DNA from 3 places in the Arthrobacter sp. 05T47 genome. Region 2 is predicted to be linked to each of the others. Evidence: predicted binding sites of a transcription regulator. Region 2 holds the regulator's gene; each other region holds the start of a gene.
The links. The regulator LexA, encoded in region 2, represses DNA repair genes until DNA is damaged. The targets are predictions, from matches to a motif close to TCGAACANNTGTTCGA.

Region 1 (9,519 bases), on a different contig from region 2:
AAGTGCTGCCAGTCCTGGCTGGGGCCGGCGCCTTCGGCCTTGGAGGTAAAGATCTCAACCCAGTCGCCGTGGTTCAGTTCGCTGTTGAGCGGGACAAGCTTGCCGTTGACGCGGGCGCCAATGGTCCGGTGGCCTACCTCGGTGTGCACGGCGTAGGCGAAGTCCACGGGCGTGGATCCTGCCGGGAGGGCCATGACCTCGCCCTTGGGGGTGAAGACAAACACTTCGCGGGCGTTGATTTCAAACCGCAACGAGTCGAGGAACTCGCCGGGGTCCGAGGTCTCCTGCTGCCAGTCCACGAGGGAGCGCAGCCAGCCCATGTCGCCGTCGCGCGGGCTTCCGGGGCCGGCGGCCGTCCGGTTCGGCTGGTCCTTGTACTTCCAGTGCGCGGCCACGCCGTATTCGGCGCGCCGGTGCATTTCATGGGTGCGGATCTGGATTTCCACCGGTTTGCCGCCCGGACCGATCACCGTGGTGTGCAGCGACTGGTACATGTTGAACTTGGGCATCGCGATGTAGTCCTTGAACCGCCCGGGCAGGGGGTTCCAGCGCGAGTGCATCGCGCCCAGGGCCGCGTAGCAGTCCCGGACCGAGTCGACCAGGACGCGGACGCCCATGAGGTCGTTGATGTCGTCGAAGTCTTTGTCGCGGACGATCATCTTCTGGTAGATCGAGTAGTAGTGCTTTGGCCGCCCGGTGATGGTGGCCTTGATCTTCGCCGCCCGCAGGTCCTCGGTGATCTGGTTGCGGATGACGGACAGGTTCTTTTCACGCTCCGGGGTCCGGTCCCCCACCATGCGCACGATTTCCTCGTACACCTTCGGATACAGCGCGGCGAAGGACAGATCCTCCAGTTCCCACTTGATGGTGTTCATGCCGAGCCGGTGGGCCAGGGGTGCGAAGATTTCCAGGGTTTCGCGCGCCTTGCGGGCCGAGGACTCCGCCGAGACGAAGCGCCACGTCCGGGCGTTGTGGAGCCTGTCGGCGAGTTTGATCATCAGGACCCGGATGTCCTTGGCCATGGCGACGACCATCTTGCGCACGGTCTCGGACTGGGCCGCCTCACCAAAGCTAACCTTGTCCAGTTTGGTGACACCGTCCACCAGCATGGCCACTTCCGGGCCGAACTCGGCCTTCAGGTCAGCCAGCGTGTAGGAGGTGTCCTCGACCGTGTCGTGCAGCAGGGCTGCGGCCAGCGTCGTGCCGCTGAGGCCGAGCTCGGCGAGAATGGTGGCGACCGCGACCGGGTGCGTGATATACGGGTCCCCGCTCTTGCGCTTTTGGCCCCGGTGGCAGCGCTCGGCAACCACGAAGGCGCGCTGGATGAGGTCGAAGTCCTCTTTGGGGTTGTTGGCACGGACCGTGCGCAGCAGCGGTTCAAGAATCGGTGAGTATGCGGGGGCGCCGCGGCCCGTCAGCCGGGCGAGGCGTGACCTCGTGCGTTCGCGCCGGCCCGGAAAGGTCGGCCGGGCGCCCGAATTGTCGACCGGCACAGGAACATCGGGACGTCCGTGAACCACAAGGTCAGTCTGAGAACCCTGGCCTTGGGCCTTGTCCGCTGGCGCCTCCGGCACCGGCGTCGAACGTTCTTCCAATGGAGCACCTCTCGCGACGGTCAATTATTCAAGTGTATTCCCGCAGCAGGATACTTCGATAACCGGCCGTGATACGGCGACGGGCCGGAGTCCGTCACAAAGGACGGTCTCCGGCCCGCCTGCTGTCCGCTCAGGACAGTCCAGGCATTGGTTCCGGCATCACCGAGGCATCACAGCATTGCGGTAGCGCCTGCGTTCAGGCTGTGGCAGGCGACGCCGGGGACGTGGCCTTCGCTGCCGCGTCGGCGCGACGCTGTTCCACCCGCTTGGCCTGCTTGAGCAGGTCAGGTTCGCCCTGCCGCAGGGCGGCGTACAGCGGCGCCGCGATGAAAATCGTGGCCGCCGTGCCCACCAGGATGCCCACAAACAGCGCCAGGGACAGGTCCCGCAGGGTTCCGGCGCCCAGCAGCCCGGCACCGATGAAGAGGATCGCGCCGACCGGGAGGATCGCCACCACCATGGTGTTGATGGAGCGGACCAGGGTCTGGTTGATGGCTAGGTTGACCTCTTCGGCGAAGGTCCGCCGGGTGGAGGCCTGGATCTCCGAGGTGTTCTCGCGGATCTTGTCGAACACCACCACGGTGTCGTACAGCGAATAGCTGAGCACCGTCAGGAAGCCGATGATGGCCGACGGCGTCACTTCGAAGTCACTGAGGCCGTAGACACCGGCGGTAATGAACATCGTGACGGCCATGCCGACAAGTGCCGAGACGGACATCTTCCAGGTCCGGAAGTACAGCGCCATCAGGACGGCGGCCAAGCCCACGAAGATTGCCAGGCCCATCAGTGCCTGCTTCGTGACGTCAGCGCCCCAGGTGGGGCCAACAAAGGTCGACGTCACTTCGTTATCCGTCACGCCGTAGGCCGTGGTGAGGCCTTCCTTGATCTGCAGCGTCTCGTCGTCGCTGAGCTTGTCCGTCTGGATACGCATGGTGGTGCCGGCGACGTTGGCCACGCGCGGCACAGACCCCGCCACGACGTCCTTTACGGCCTTCTCGCCGAGGGACGCGTCGGTGGTCTTCACGTTGGAGACTGTGAACTCGGACCCGCCACGGAATTCGATGCCGAGGTTGAAGCCGCCCTTGGCTATCGGGATCAGGATCGAGAGGGCCACGGCAATTCCGGCAATCAGGAACCAGATCTTCTTTTTAGCGACAAAGTCGTACGAGCGCTTGCCCGAATACAATTCATTGCCGAACGTTGAGAAGTTGACCATTTACTTGCCCTCCTTGGACGCGCTCTTGGAGGAACCGGCGAGCTGCTCCTGTTGTGCCTGCTCCTGCCTTTCGGCGAGACGGCGTTCTGCAATGGTCATCCGGCGCTCGGCCTCGGCGGCGGCGCCGGTGTTCTTTGCGCGCACCACCGCCACGGGCTTGTCTTCCGGAGTGCGGACCCGGCCGGCTCCGCGGTACAGCGGGACGGCTCCCAGGCGCTTCGGGTCCAGACCCGAGAACCGGTGGCCTTCGCCGAAGAACTTGGTCCGGGCCAGCAGCTGCAGGGTCGGGTGGGTGAACATGAAGACCACGATGAGGTCGGCGATCGCTGTTAGGCCAAGGGTGAACGCGAAGCCGCGGACGTTGCCCACAGCCACGAAGAACAGCACCACGGCCGCGAGGAGGTTCACGGCCTTGGAGGCGAGGATGGTGCGCTTGGCCCGCTTCCAGCCGTTTTCGACGGCCGAGACCAGGCCGCGGCCCTCACGGAGCTCATCACGGATGCGTTCGAAGTAGACGATGAACGAGTCCGCCGTTTGGCCGATGGCCACGATCAGGCCGGCCACGCCGGCGAGGGACAGCCGGTAGTTCTCCGTCCACCCGAGGATGGCGATCGCCAGGAACGTCAGCACACCGGCAATCACGAGGGACGCCACGGTCACCAGGCCAAGGGCCCGGTACTGGAACAGTGAGTAGACGACCACCAGGAGCAGGCCGATCAGGCCTGCGAGCATACCCATGCGCAGTTGCTCCCCACCGAGGGTCGCAGAAATCTGCTGCTCACTTTGGATCTCGAAGCTGATCGGCAGGGCACCGAAACGCAGCTGGTCGGAGAGGGCCTTGGCGGATTCCTCGGTGAACCCGCCGGTGATCTGCGGCCGGCCGTCGGTGATGACGGCGAGCGAACGCGGGGCGGAGATGACCTGGTCGTCCAGGACAATCGCGAACTGGGCCTTCGGGTCGGAGCCGCTCTGGCCGCCGCCGGCGGCATAGAACTGGTAAAGGCGCTCGGTGACTTCCTTGAACTTGGCGGTGCCGGCGTCGTCGAACTGGATGTTGACGGCCCATTCATTGGTCACGGCACCCTGGGCGCCGCGCTGCAGCTGGAACGAGGAGGACTTGATGTTCGAGCCCTTCACCTCAACCGGACCGAGGATGTACTTGATGGCCGGCGATTTCGCTGTCGCGGGCTCACAGGTCACCAGCGGCTTGGTCGGGTCTGAACGCTTCTGCTTGTCCTGGGAAGGGTTGTCGCAGTCGAGGGCCTGAAACTGCTTGTAGACCTCGGGGGTAATCCAGTTCTCGTCGCTGCTGTTGGCCGGCGCGGCCGTCGGCTTGGGCAGCTGGGCGTCCGGGGTCCGGGACGCCTCGGGGACGGCTGCGCCGGCGCCCGTCTGGATCACGGGGCGGAAGTTCATGTCGGCGGAGGCCTGGATCAGGGCGCGGGTTTCTTTGGCGGGAGTTCCCGGCAGGCTGACCACGACGTTGCGGCCGGACTGCGTGCTGATTTCCGCTTCCGCGACACCCGAGCCGTCCACGCGCTGACGGATGATCGCTACGGCCTGGTTGAGCTGGTCTTCGGTGATGCCCGAACCGCCCTCAACCTTGGGCGCCAGGATCATCTGGGTGCCGCCTTCCAGGTCCAGCGCGAGCTTTGGAGCCCAGCTGGCCTGGCCGGCAATGGTGCCGCCCGCTAGGACGGCCGTCATGGCGGCGATGAGTACGCCAAGCCAGACCAGCATCCTGATGGCTGAGTTTTTGGGGCCAGTTCGTGCCATTGTCGATCTTTCTTTTATTTGCGGCGGATCCGCCGGCGCTGGCTCTGGGCCCCCGCCGGCGGATGCCCGCAACCGTTGCTTCGCGGGATAGCTCAGGTAGGCAGACTAGCTGTCTTTTTTACCTTCGTCATTGAGGCGGCGCAGGGTTTCCTCGGGAGTTTCATTGCGGGGTGCGTCGCTGAGCGGGGCGGTGCCCTCCGTGCCCTCGGCGCTGAGCTTGTCGGCGGTCAGCGAGGACGCGTCGTCGGGAACAACGGTCGGCTCCTCGGCAGCGACAACCGGCTCCACAATTTTGGTGACGGCCTGGCGGTGCACGGTGGCCGTGTTGCCGGGGGACAGTTCCAGGGTGACCTTGTTCTCCGCTTCATCGATCTCGACGATCCGGCCGAACAGGCCAAAGCTCGTCATGACCTCGACACCAGTTTCGAACTTGGACTGGAGCTGTGCCTGCTGCTGCTGGGTCTTCTTGTTGCGGCGGAACATCATGAAGACGAAAAGTCCGAGCAGGACGAAGAGGAGAATCGTCATGATGTCGATGCCGCCGCCGGCCTGCGGCTGGGTCTGGGCAGAAATAAGTCCGAACACAGGGATTGTTCCGTTCTGTACTTGCATAGCTGTTTTTCAGCAACGTCCGTTTGCTCCGGGCGGCGCGGGCAGGGGTCTGCGCCGCGAGCCGGCAGAGAGACCATCCCCAGCCGCCGGCGGCTACCTGCTCTCCGCCCACGGAAACAAAACCCGAACGTGCCGAGCGTCATTCCAGTCTAAAGGGAAAAGCTGAAGGAAACGTGCTAGCGGCCGTTTCGGATCCACTGGGGACTGGTTTCTTCACCGAGATCGCCGCCGGACCCGCCCGGCTGGCCCTCGCTGGGCTCATCCTGCGGGTCCCCGCCCAGCTCATCGGCCTGGAACAACTCCAGCGGATCCTGCCCGAAGACGCCGGCCGGGACGGCGAAGCCGAGATGGGTCCACGCCGGTGCCAGGGCAATGCGGCCCCGCGGGGTCCTGCCCAGCAGCCCTTCACGCACCAGGTAAGGCTCGGCGACCGTTTCCACGGTCTCCGTTTCCTCACCGACGGCGATCGCGAGGGTGGACAGGCCCACGGGCCCACCGCCGAATTTGGTGATGAGGGCTTCGAGGACTGCACGGTCCAGCCGGTCCAGGCCGCGCTTGTCTACCTCATACATGTCCAGTGCCGCGGACGCCGCCCGGGCATCAATTTGCTCGATACCGTGAACGAGCGCCCAGTCCCGGACCCGGCGCAGGAGCCGGTTGGCGATGCGCGGCGTGCCCCGGGAGCGTCCGGCGATCTCGCTGAATCCCGCCGAATTGACCTTCAGATCCAGGAGGCCGGCCGAACGGCGCAGGACCAGTTCCAGCTCCTCCACGGAGTAAAACTCCAAGTGGCCGGTGAAACCGAACCGGTCCCGCAGCGGCCCGGGGAGCAGGCCGGCCCGCGTGGTGGCGCCCACCAGCGTGAAGGGCGGCAGTTCCAGCGGGATAGCCGTGGCGCCGGCGCCCTTGCCGACGACGATGTCGACGCGGAAGTCCTCCATCGCCATGTACAGCATTTCCTCGGCTGGCCGGGACATGCGGTGGATTTCGTCCAGGAACAGGACCTCACCCTCCGAAAGGGAGGACAGGATGGCTGCGAGGTCGCCGGCGTGCTGGATGGCCGGGCCACTGCTGATCCGCAGCGGGACGTTCATTTCGGCCGCGATGATCATGGACAGCGTGGTCTTGCCCAGGCCGGGAGGGCCGGAGAGCAGCACGTGGTCTGCGCTGCGCCCGCGCATGCGTGAGGCCTCCAGGACGAGGGAAAGCTGCTTGCGGACACGGTGCTGGCCCACGAAGTCGTGCAGGTTCTTGGGCCGGAGTGCGGCTTCGATGACGCGCTCCTCCGGCTCCTCTCCCCCGGCGACGATCGACTGCTCAGCCACGCGCGCCTACCCGGTTACCGGCGCGGGCGCCGTCCTGGCCCAGCCAGCGCAGGGTTGCGCGGAGGATTTCGGCCACGTTGCCGTTCTCGGCCAGGTCCGGGGAATCGGCCAGGGATTTCTCGATGCTGGCGGTGGCGTCCTTTTCGGACCAGCCAAGGCTGGTCATCGCGGCGACGACCTGCGGCTTCCAGACGGATTCCGCGGAAGCCAAAGGGAGCGGCGCGCCGGACGCACCAGCAGTGCCGTGCGGGACGAGTTTGCCGGCGAGCTCCAGCACGATCCGGCCGGCCACCTTCGGCCCGATTCCGGGGACCTTGGTGAAGGCCTTGCCGTCGCCGGAGTGGGCGGCCACCCGGATGGCTTCCGGTTCGTGGACGGCAAGCACAGCCAGGGCGAGGCGGGGACCGACACCGCTGACGCTGAGCAGCACGTCAAACACTTCGCGCTCGTCGTCGCTGCCGAAGCCGAACAGGGTCAGCGAGTCCTCCCGCACGATCAGCGAGGTGAAGAGCTTCCCCTCTTCGCCCACCCGGAGCCCGCTGAGGGTCTGCGGCGTGGCATTGACGCTCATGCCGGCACCGTTGAGGTCGATCACGGCGGAGGACAGGCCAACATGCGCAACGGTTCCGCGAAGAAAACTAATCAAGGCCGGGCTCCTGGGTCTGCAGCCGGCCAAAACACAGATGGCAAGCCGGCTATCCGAACATATCTACGAATACCCTACCAAGCCCAGCGGCGGCACAGGCGGACATTCAGCGCGCACGGCGCGCTTTTGCCTCCGCGTCCGCCCATGCCCGCTGCGCCGGCGTGAGCGACTGGCTGCCCGGCCCCGTCGTCGACACAGCGGCGCCGCTGCCGGCCCGCCAGGCGTGGGTGATTGCCAGCGCCAGGGCGTCGGCGGCGTCGGCGGGGCGCGGTGGCGCATCCAGCCGGAGGATCTTCGTTACCAGTTTGGTCACGGCGTCCTTGTTCGATGTTCCGCTGCCCGTGACGGCGGCCTTGACCTCGGACGGGGTGTGCAGCGCCACCGGGATGCCGCGGCGCGCGGCGGCGGCAATCACCACGCCGGAGGCCTGCGCCACCCCCATGACCGTGCTGACGTTGAGCTGGGAAAACACCCGTTCCACGGCGAGGACGTGGGGTTCGTACTTGTCCAGCCATTCATCAATGGACGTGGCAATGACCAGCAGCCGCTGGTCCAGGCTCTCCTCGGGGGAGGTTCCCACGACGCCGAAGGCCACCATGGTGGCCCGCCGGTTCTTTTCGACGTCGACGACGCCGATCCCGCAACGGGTGAGGCCCGGGTCAACCCCCAGGACGCGCAGGGTCAAGACCGGGCCTCAAAATCACGGCTAGGTGAGCGTGTCACTCGGCTTCCAGTGCGGCCTGCACTTCGTCGCTGAGATCGGCGTTGCTGTAGACGTTCTGGACATCGTCGAGCTCTTCCAGGGCGTCCACGAGCTTCATGAACTTCTTGGCGGCGTCGAGGTCCAGCGGCACCTGCATGGACGGCACGAACTCGGCCTCATCGGTGTCGTAGTCGATTCCGGCTTCCTTGAGCGCGTCGCGGATGGCCTGGAGGTCGGTCGGCTCAGAGTGGATCTCGAAGGTGTCTCCGTTGTCCTTGACTTCCTCGGCGCCGGCGTCGAGCACTGCCATCAGGACGTCGTCCTCGCTCAGGCCGTTCTTGGGCAGGGACACGACACCCTTGCGGCTGAAGAGGTAGCTGACCGAACCGGGATCGGCGATCGTGCCGCCGTTGCGGGAGATGGCGAGCCGGACCTCAGAGGCGGCACGGTTCTTGTTGTCCGTGAGGCACTCGATCAGCAGCGCGGACCCCTGCGGGCCGCGGCATTCGTACATGATCTCGGTGTAGTCAACGACCTCGCCGGTGAGGCCGGCGCCGCGCTTGATGGCGCGGTCGATGTTGTCTGCGGGCACCGAGGTCTTCTTGGCCTTGGTGACAGCAAGTTCCAGGCTCGGGTTGCCGGAAAGGTCCGGGCCGCCCATGCGCGCGGCGACTTCGATGTTCTTGATCAGCTTGGCGAACGACTTGGCCCGGCGGCTATCAAGGATGGCCTTCTTATGCTTGGTCGTCGCCCATTTGGAGTGGCCTGACATGCTTTACGCTTCTCCTCTGATCATTCGAATAAACAGTTCATGCACGCGCTTTTCCCCCGTCACTTCCGGGTGGAAGGAGGTGGCCAGCAGCTTGCCGGAACGCACAGCAACAATTCTAGCCGTCCCGTCCAATGATTCGGGGTGGCCGGCTTTGGACGGTTCCACCTGGGCGAGGACTTCCACACCGTTGCCGACGCGCTCCACCCAGGGCCCACGGATGAAGACGGCATGGACAGGCGCCACGACGCCGGCGTCGGCGCTGAAGCCGAGCCCCCGGAAATCAAGGTCCGTCTCGAAGGACTCGCGCTGCCGGCCAAAGGCGTTGCGGCGCACGGTGATGTCCAGCCCGCCGAACGTCTGCTGCGGGTTGCCGGCAAGGTCCGTGGCCGCGTCCGCGATCTCGTCCGCCAGCAGGATCATGCCGGCGCACGAGCCGTAGACGGGCAGGCCGGCCTGGATGTGTTTACGCAGCGGATCCCGGAGACCGAAGATCCTGGAGAGCTTGTCGATCGTGGTCGATTCGCCGCCGGGGATGATCAGGCCGTCCAGGCCGTCAAGTTCGGCGGGGCGTCGGATCCCGACGCCGGTTGCACCGGCGGCTTCGACGGCGTGCAGATGCTCCCGGAAATCGCCCTGGAGCGCCAGGACGCCGATCCGGAGGCCCGAACCCACGCGGGATTCAGGGAGGAAAGAGGGGGTGGTCATCCCCACAGCATAATGCTCTGCGCCCGCGCGGTACGCATGGAGATCGCATGCACAGGCCCCCTGCGTCCGGGTTCCATGCCTCTGCTGGGATATATTACAGAGCATGCTTTACTTCAGCGTTCCGCTCGGCAAGCTCGTCCGCCGGGTCTCCCGGCTCAGGGGCGGAGGC
Region 2 (2,460 bases):
GTGGGAGGGAACCCGAGGGCCGTCCGGCCGGGGCCACCGAACGCCTGGAGGATCTGCTGAAGGACCTCGTTGGAGCCGTTCGCGGCCCAGATGTTCTCCGCGTCCAGGCCGTGGCCAAGATATTCGGCGAGGGCAACACGCAGTTCGGTGAACTCGCGGTCCGGATAGCGGTTCAGCCCGGCGGCGGCGGCGCTTACGGCCTCGGTAATGGCCTCGCGGACATCGGCGGGGACACCATGGGTGTTCTCGTTGACATTGAGCAGGATGGGGACGTCCAGCTGGGGCGCGCCATAGGGACGCAGGCCGCGCAGATTGTTTCGGAGGGGCAGTCGGTTGAGGCGCTCAAGCTGGTCAGTCACGTGACCAGTTTAAGTGGTAGCGGGACGGGCCCTGAAACTGTGACGCCCGCGACGGCACATGGGGCCAGGTGGATGGAGCTACTTTGACGGCACGAACAGCTGCTGGCCCGGCATCACACGCGCGGCGTCCAGGTTATTCAGCTGCACGATATCGGCAACGACATCGCGGGGGTCYCGCTCCGGGGCGACGGAGCCCGCAATGGCCCAGAGGGACTCCCCSGGCTGCACWGTCACCGAAACGGTGGGCGTCAGCGAGAGCTGGTCCGCGGAATCKGCCGCTTTCGCGGGGGCGTTGAGGAATCCGCTGAACGAGAGGATGAGCGCCGCCAGCAGGATCAGCGGGACGCCAAAGAAGACGAAACGTCCGCGACGMGTGAGCCGCAGCGGCGGCTGCTTCCGGCTGACCGAAGCAACGGCACTCAYACCCTGCACCGSGGCCGGRGCCGCGGAAGGCCGCCGGCCGGCGCCYATCGGGTACACGTTGCCGTGGCTGCCCTGGCCGATGTTGCCGTGGRCGATGCTGCCGTGACCAGTGACGTTGTGACRCGCACGGCGCTGCTGATTCGTGACGCCATGAACAAAAGTGCCGTGAAACGCGCTTGAAGCTGACATGAACTGAGCCCTCCTGGACCATACGGTGCCGCCCGGCGTACTCCGCGTACTCGCCGCCAACCGACCGAACCTTCGAACATAGAACCGAACATTGCCTCCGGAGTCTGACCTCCGAAKTCGAACACATATTCGAACCTTGCTTGTTCTGTTTTAGCACTTACTAACGAACGATGTCGAGACTCGCTAGAACAAATGTTTGAAAAAGCCTTGCAGCTGGCCTATTTTTGAGGGACAGGACAACCACTTGTGACTCGAACARTTGCGACTCGAACTTTTTACGACTCGAACATCGCCGGTTGATTCGAACATTGGTAGTTGATCAGCAGGGTCTGACATTTTCAGGCCGGAAGTTCCCGGTGACCAGASATGGCGGCCGGGCGGAACGGAAAGGCATTGGCGAACATGGCAGCACAAGCCACCGGCGGCAGGGCCTCCTCGCGGAGCCCACAACCCGCACGGGCCCCCAAAAGCCTCACCGTCCGGCAGAAGAAAATTCTGGAAACCATTCAGCGCTCCGTCACGGACAACGGCTACCCGCCCTCCATGCGCGAGATCGGTGACACCGTCGGCCTGGCCAGCCTGTCCAGCGTGACCCACCAGCTCTCCCAGCTCGAGAAGCTTGGCTACRTGCGGCGGGACCCCAAGCGTCCGCGGGCCATGGAAGTACTCATGCCGCTGACCTTGGATGAGGGGACCACTGCGATTTCGGGGGTCGAGAAGTCCAGCGGCCTGCGGGCCGTCGGCGGCCTCTCGGTCACCGAACTCGCCAGCGCCACAGACACGGCAATGGTGCCGTTCGTCGGACGCATCGCCGCCGGCGGGCCGATCCTCGCGGACCAGGTGGTGGAAGACGTCATGCCACTGCCACGGCAGCTCGTGGGCCACGGCGAACTCTTCATGCTCAAGGTCGCCGGCGACTCGATGATCGATGCCGCCATCTGCGACGGCGACTGGGTGGTRGTCCGGCGCCAGGGCGARGCCGTGAATGGCGACATCGTGGCCGCGCTGCTGGACGACGAAGCCACGGTCAAGACCTTCCGCCAGCGGGACGGCCACACCTGGCTGCTGCCGCAGAACACCCAGTACGAACCCATCCTGGGCGACCACGCCGTCATCATGGGCAAAGTCGTCTCGGTTCTCCGCTCCCTCTGACGGCTGCGGCCGGGGTCKTCCCGGACCACGTACATCCAAAGAACACCTGCACCCAGKYAAAGGTCCCCGCCGGTAATCCGGACGGGGACCTTTGCGTTTTCRGGTCCGCTGGCTGCGCGGCCGCCTACTTGGCGGCCTGTSCCGACTCTTTGGCGAGCCGCTCSAGGGCKGCCATGGCAATSGKGGAATCGGTGGTCGGCCAGAACGGGGGCAGCGCGGCACGCAGGAATCCGCCGTAGCGCTCSGTGGACAGCCGCGAATCCAGTACGGCCACCACGCCRTTGTCCGACGTCGAGCGGATCAGCCGGCCTGCGCCCTGSGCGAGGCGGATCGCGGC
Region 3 (5,214 bases), on a different contig from region 2:
TACTTCCGCAATCCGGTGGACATCGATCGATTGGTGGAGGGCCTGCAGCTCGCGGACGCCGCCGCGGCCCACCCTCATCTGACCCGGATCACTGGCGGTTCCCGGCTCGCGCCCCAGAAGGACCTGGTGGCTGACGCCGTCGCCGTTCGCACCTGGATCAAGGCCACGGCCACGACTTACCACCACCCCGTGGGTACCTGTGCGATGGGAACGGACCCCCGGGCCGGCGCTGTGGTCGACACCTCGGGACGGGTGTACGGAGTGCCGGGCCTCTCGGTAGTCGACGCCTCGATCCTTCCTGAACCGCCGTCGGCTAACATCAACATCCCCACGATCATGGTCGCCGAGCACATCGCGGCCCGGCGTCGAGGGGTCGGGGCGGGATCCTGAGGCGGGTAGGGGGTATGCCACATTCGTCGGCATTGTCTCCGCCGACGTCGGGAAAGCGACCGAAAGCGTGCCGCCACGGCTTCGACTGCAACGGATTTCTGTTGGACTGATTAAGGCCCGCGCAGCCGCCACTTCCGCACGGCCGGGGTCGGTTCCTGCCGCCTAGAGGGCCTCTTCGACAGGCACGTTGGCCTGGTAGTCCCGGCCGTCACAATCGCTGAAGGCGGTCATGAGGTGGCCCTTGGGCAGGCCCAGGACAGTCGCGATGGGGAAGTTTCCGGTGATGGTGTTTCCTGAGTGTTCCACGCCTTTGAGGTCGAAGTTCTCTTCCGTGCCGTCATGGTTGAAGAAGTAGAAGGAGACCGCCTCGCCGTTCATGAACTCAATGCCCAGTCTGCGTTGATGGGAGTAGTCCGGCTCGGCTGCCAGCAGGCCCACCACGTAGGCGCCTTGCCCCGGGATATTGCCGTCTATATCGAAGGTCGCCACCAAGGTTGAATTCTTGGCGGCGACCTTTACGTGCTTCAGGAGTGCGKTATGGGAGCTCATGGCTCAATCCTGCTACCTGTGCCATCGTCCGTCCACCCCCGATCTGGGTTTTGTCGCCTCTTCGACGTAGACTGATTTTATTCGAAGATATGTTCGAATAAATTCAGGTTCGAATCAATACGGGTTCGAATCAATACAGAAGCGCTGGACCTTGAAGTAGCTGGAACTTGAAGTAGACAGGGAAAGCCAAAGCGGGGACTGGGCCGGCCCAGCCCGGACTGGGTCGGGAGGCAACGTGGGCATGTTCAGCGAGTCCGTGGATGTCGCCTGCACGCCCTCGGGCCAGCCCCTGCGCCTGGACTGGGCCGGACGTCGCTACACGGTCTGCGCTGAACCTGTCCGCTGGTTTGAACGCCGCCAGTGGTGGGCAGAAGAAAGCCGGGCGCCGCTCGGGAGCGGGCCGGGACTGGTGGATCACGAGATCTGGCGGGTCCAGGTCCGTGCCGCCGGTGACCACGCCGGGGCCTCCACTCTCACCCTTGACCTGACCAGGCATATCGGAAGCGGCCGCTGGCGGCTCCTGAGGATCCACGACGCGCTGCAGCCCCTCCGGAAGCCCGAGACAGCATGAGCTTCACCCATCTGCACGTCTCCACTGCCTTCAGCGCCCACTATGGCGTCTCCTGGCCGGACGAGCTGGCCGCCGCGGCCGCCGCCGACGGCGCCACCGCCCTGGCCTGCACAGACCGCGACGGGCTCTACGGAACCGTCAAGCACCTGAAGGCGTGCATGGCCGCCGGCCTGGATGCGATCGTCGGCGTGGACCTCGCGGTATTTGACGACGACGGCGACCTCCGCACCCAGCTCGGGGGACGCGTCGTCGTGCTGGCGCACGGGCACAACAACGGCGCCGGCTACAGGGCGCTGTGCCGTCTGATCTCCGACGCCCATGCCCGCACCACGGGCAAGGCCGGGGGAGCAGTACCGGTGGCCGTCACCCGGGCCGAACTGGCCTCCCGCACCCTGCACCCGGAAACCTTGCAGCCGGTCCTGACGGTGCTGATCGGCCCGGACTCCGACGTCGGCCGTGCCATGGGCGGCCGGCGGTACCTGCGGCCCCGCACCCTGTTCAAACGCTGGCTGGACGCCATGCCTCCCGGAACGCTCGCCGCGGAAGCAGTGTCCCAGCTCAGCCCGCCCGGGGAACCCCTGAGCACCGCCCACGCGGTGCGCATGCTGAAGCTCGCGGCTGAACACGGGGTGCCCGCCGTCCTGAGCAACGCCGTGCGGTATGTGGCCGAGGACGGCGCGGCCACGGCCGATGTGCTGGACTCGGCCCGGACGCTCAAATCACTCCCCGAGCTCTCCGCCGCCCCTCTGTTGCAGCCCAACGGGCAGGGCTGGCTCAAATCGGCGGCCCAGATGCTGCAGCTGGGCAAGGAGATCATCCATGCCGCCGGCTACGGCACGGCGGACCTCAAACGGCTCCTCGCCCAGACCGAGGCGCTCGCGGACCGCTGCCGCATGGATCCCGTGGCAGACATGGGCTGGAAACAGCCCGTGGTCCCGGAAGCCTCCGTGATCGGGATCGACGGCGACGCGCTCGCAGAGCTGACCCTGCGCTGTGAGGCCGGCATCGGCCGCCGTTTCCCGGGAATTACCGGGCGGCAGGAACAACAGATGCGGAGCCGGCTGGAGCACGAGCTCCGGATCATCGACTCGCTGGGGTTCGCCTCCTACTTCCTGACCGTCGCAGAGGTCTCCCGGATGATCCTGGACCTGGGCGTCCGGGCCGCCGCCCGCGGTTCCGGCGCCTCCAGCCTGGTCAACTACCTGATCGACATCAGCCAGGTAAACCCGCTCCAGCACGACCTCATCTTTGAACGTTTCCTTTCCCGCGACCGCGCCACCCTGCCCGACATTGACATCGACGTCGAAAGCGCCGAACGGCACAACGTCTACCGGAAGATCTTTGAACGCTTCGGCGCCGAGCGCGTCACGCTGATGAGCATGCAGAACGGCTACCGCGCTCGCGGTGCCGTGCGCGACGCCGGCCTGGCCCTGGGCATGGACGACGGAGAGGTCGGGGAGATTGCCAAGCAGCTGTGGCGGTTCTCGGCACGGCACTTCCGCGAAGCCCTCGCGGAGAAACCCGAACTGAAGGAGTTTGCGGACCGGGTCGAGCAGCGCGGCTTCACCGAAAACCAGCAGCTGGACCTGCTGGTGGACCTCACGGAGCGGCTGGACCGGCTGCCCCGCCACATCTCCATGCACCCGTGCGGGGTCATCCTCGGCGATGCCACCTTGCTGGACCGCACCCCCGTCCAGCCCAGCGGCCTTGGCCTGCCCATGAGCCAGTTCGACAAGCACGACATGGACCCCATGGGCATGCTCAAACTCGATGTCCTGGGCGTCCGGATGCAGAGCGCCATGGCCTTTGCCGTCCGGGAAGTCATCCGGCTCCACCCCTCCAAAGCCGAGGTGGTCGCCGCCGGCGCGCATCCGGCCGGCACGGACGGGGCCGGCCCGGATTACATCGCCGAGGACGGGCGCATCGACCTCAACGCGGTCCCGCTCGATGACGAGCCAACCTTTGAACTGATCCGCAGCACCCACACCCTGGGCTGCTTCCAGATCGAATCCCCGGGCCAGCGCGAACTGATCGGGAAGATGGCGCCACGGGATTTCAACGACCTCATCATTGACATATCGCTGTTCCGGCCCGGCCCGATGAAATCCGACATGGTCCGGCCCTTCCTGGAGCACCGGCACGGATTCGCCCCCGAGGTCTACCCGCATCCCCACCTCAAGCCGGTCCTCAAGGAGACCCACGGGGTCACCGTTTTCCACGAACAGATCCTCAAGACCTTCGACGTGATGACCGGGTGCGGGCTGGCACGCGCGGACGAGTTCCGCCGGGCGCTGGGCAACGAGGTGCTGGAGGCCAAGGTGGAGGAGTTCTTCCGGAAGGAGGCGCGGGCACGAAACTACAGTCCCGAGGTGGTGGACAAGGTCTGGGGCACGCTGAAAGCCTTTGGCAGCTTCGGGTTCTGCAAGGCCCACGGCGCCGCGTTCGCCGTGCCCACCTACCAGTCGGCCTGGCTCAAGACGCACCACCCGGAGGCCTTCCTCGCCGGACTCTGGGAACACGACCCCGGCATGTACCCCAAACGCCTGCTCGTGGCCGAGGCCCGCCGGCTGGGCATCCCCATCCTGCCCCTCGACATCAACCGGAGCCAGGCGGAGTACCGGGTGGAGCCTGTGGAATCCGGGCCGGACCGGGGCAGGCTAGGCATCAGGCTGAGCCTGAACGGCATCTTCGGGCTTTCCGGTGCCGAGCTGAAGCGGATTGTGGCCGGCCAGCCCTACGATTCGCTGGCCGACCTGCGCGCCCGGTCACGGCTGAGCAGGCTCAGCATCCAACGCCTTGCGCAGCTGGGCGCCTTCGATTCGCTGCATAAGGCGTCCGGGGGAGCAGCCAACAGGGCGGATCTGGTCCAGCACCTGCAGAAGCTCCAGGGCCGTTCCTCGCGGAAGGGCGTGGAGGTCATTGAAGGCCAGCTGGCGTTGCCGCTGGGGGACGTTGAACTGAAGAACCTGAAGGCGGTTCTCCCGGCGCCGAGCATGGTGGATAACGTCCGGGCTGAACTGGACCTGATGGCCGTGGACGTCACGGAGCACCTGATGACCAGCCACCGGCCGCTGCTGGACCGGCTCGGCGTCACCACCGCGGACAAGCTGCTGGGACTGCGCAATGGCACGGAGGTGCTGGTTGCCGGGGTGCGGGTGGCCACCCAGACCCCGCCCATGCGGGGCGGCCGCCGGGTGGTGTTCATCAGCGTCGACGACGGAACTGGCTGCGTGGATTCCGTCTTCTTCCACGAGGCGCAGGAGCAGTCCGGATCCCTCCTGTTCGGCACCCGGCTGCTGCTGATCCGCGGCACCACCCGCCGGACCGGGCCGCGGGGGATCAGCATCAGCGCCAGCATGGCCTGGGACCTCAGCCGAACGGAAACCCTGCCGTTCCCGCAGCCGGTGCGGGGCGCCCCGGCCTACCGCGAGCCGGAGCTGCCCGGTCCCCTGGACGGGATCAGCAGGAACCTCGCCATCACCGGGCTGGGCGGCTGAGTGGCGCGTTGGTTGGCCCCTTCGTAAACAGATAGCATGGACAAGGCTGGCTGTGGTCCCCGTACGCCACAAGCTACGAAGCCTTAACTTTGAATAGGAGACACCCGTGTCAGATGCCCAGCAGATCACCATTCTCGTCGACGGCGAAGAGACCAAGGTGACTACCGGGACCACCGGCGCGGAACTCTTCTTTGAGCGCCGCGACGT

Region 1: ruvA (Holliday junction branch migration protein RuvA) is a predicted target of LexA. The motif match lies at 7,224-7,239, and genes of this name have one in related genera.
Region 3: AC1DEY_RS20330 (DUF6504 family protein) is a predicted target of LexA. The motif match lies at 1,021-1,036, and genes of this name have one in related genera.

The regions. Positions count from the first base shown of each region.
Region 1 covers NZ_JBFTKG010000008.1:5,220-14,738, reverse strand. The annotation lists gene AC1DEY_RS08245 (RelA/SpoT family protein) at 1-1,493, opposite strand, end outside; gene secF (protein translocase subunit SecF) at 1,792-2,811, opposite strand; gene secD (protein translocase subunit SecD) at 2,812-4,587, opposite strand; gene yajC (preprotein translocase subunit YajC) at 4,693-5,115, opposite strand; gene ruvB (Holliday junction branch migration DNA helicase RuvB) at 5,376-6,524, opposite strand; gene ruvA (Holliday junction branch migration protein RuvA) at 6,517-7,170, opposite strand; gene ruvC (crossover junction endodeoxyribonuclease RuvC) at 7,277-7,855, opposite strand; gene AC1DEY_RS08210 (YebC/PmpR family DNA-binding transcriptional regulator) at 7,890-8,645, opposite strand; gene pdxT (pyridoxal 5'-phosphate synthase glutaminase subunit PdxT) at 8,649-9,350, opposite strand; gene AC1DEY_RS08200 (MurT ligase domain-containing protein) at 9,454-9,519, shown strand, end outside.
Region 2 covers NZ_JBFTKG010000035.1:51,392-53,851, forward strand. The annotation lists gene AC1DEY_RS18955 (histidinol-phosphate transaminase) at 1-359, opposite strand, end outside; gene AC1DEY_RS18960 (LysM peptidoglycan-binding domain-containing protein) at 438-791, opposite strand; gene lexA (transcriptional repressor LexA) at 1,374-2,123, shown strand; gene AC1DEY_RS18970 (ATP-dependent DNA helicase) at 2,248-2,460, opposite strand, start outside.
Region 3 covers NZ_JBFTKG010000042.1:15,996-21,209, forward strand. The annotation lists gene AC1DEY_RS20320 (GMC family oxidoreductase) at 1-390, shown strand, start outside; gene AC1DEY_RS20325 (hypothetical protein) at 553-939, opposite strand; gene AC1DEY_RS20330 (DUF6504 family protein) at 1,175-1,510, shown strand; gene AC1DEY_RS20335 (DNA polymerase III subunit alpha) at 1,507-5,007, shown strand; gene thrS (threonine--tRNA ligase) at 5,114-5,214, shown strand, end outside.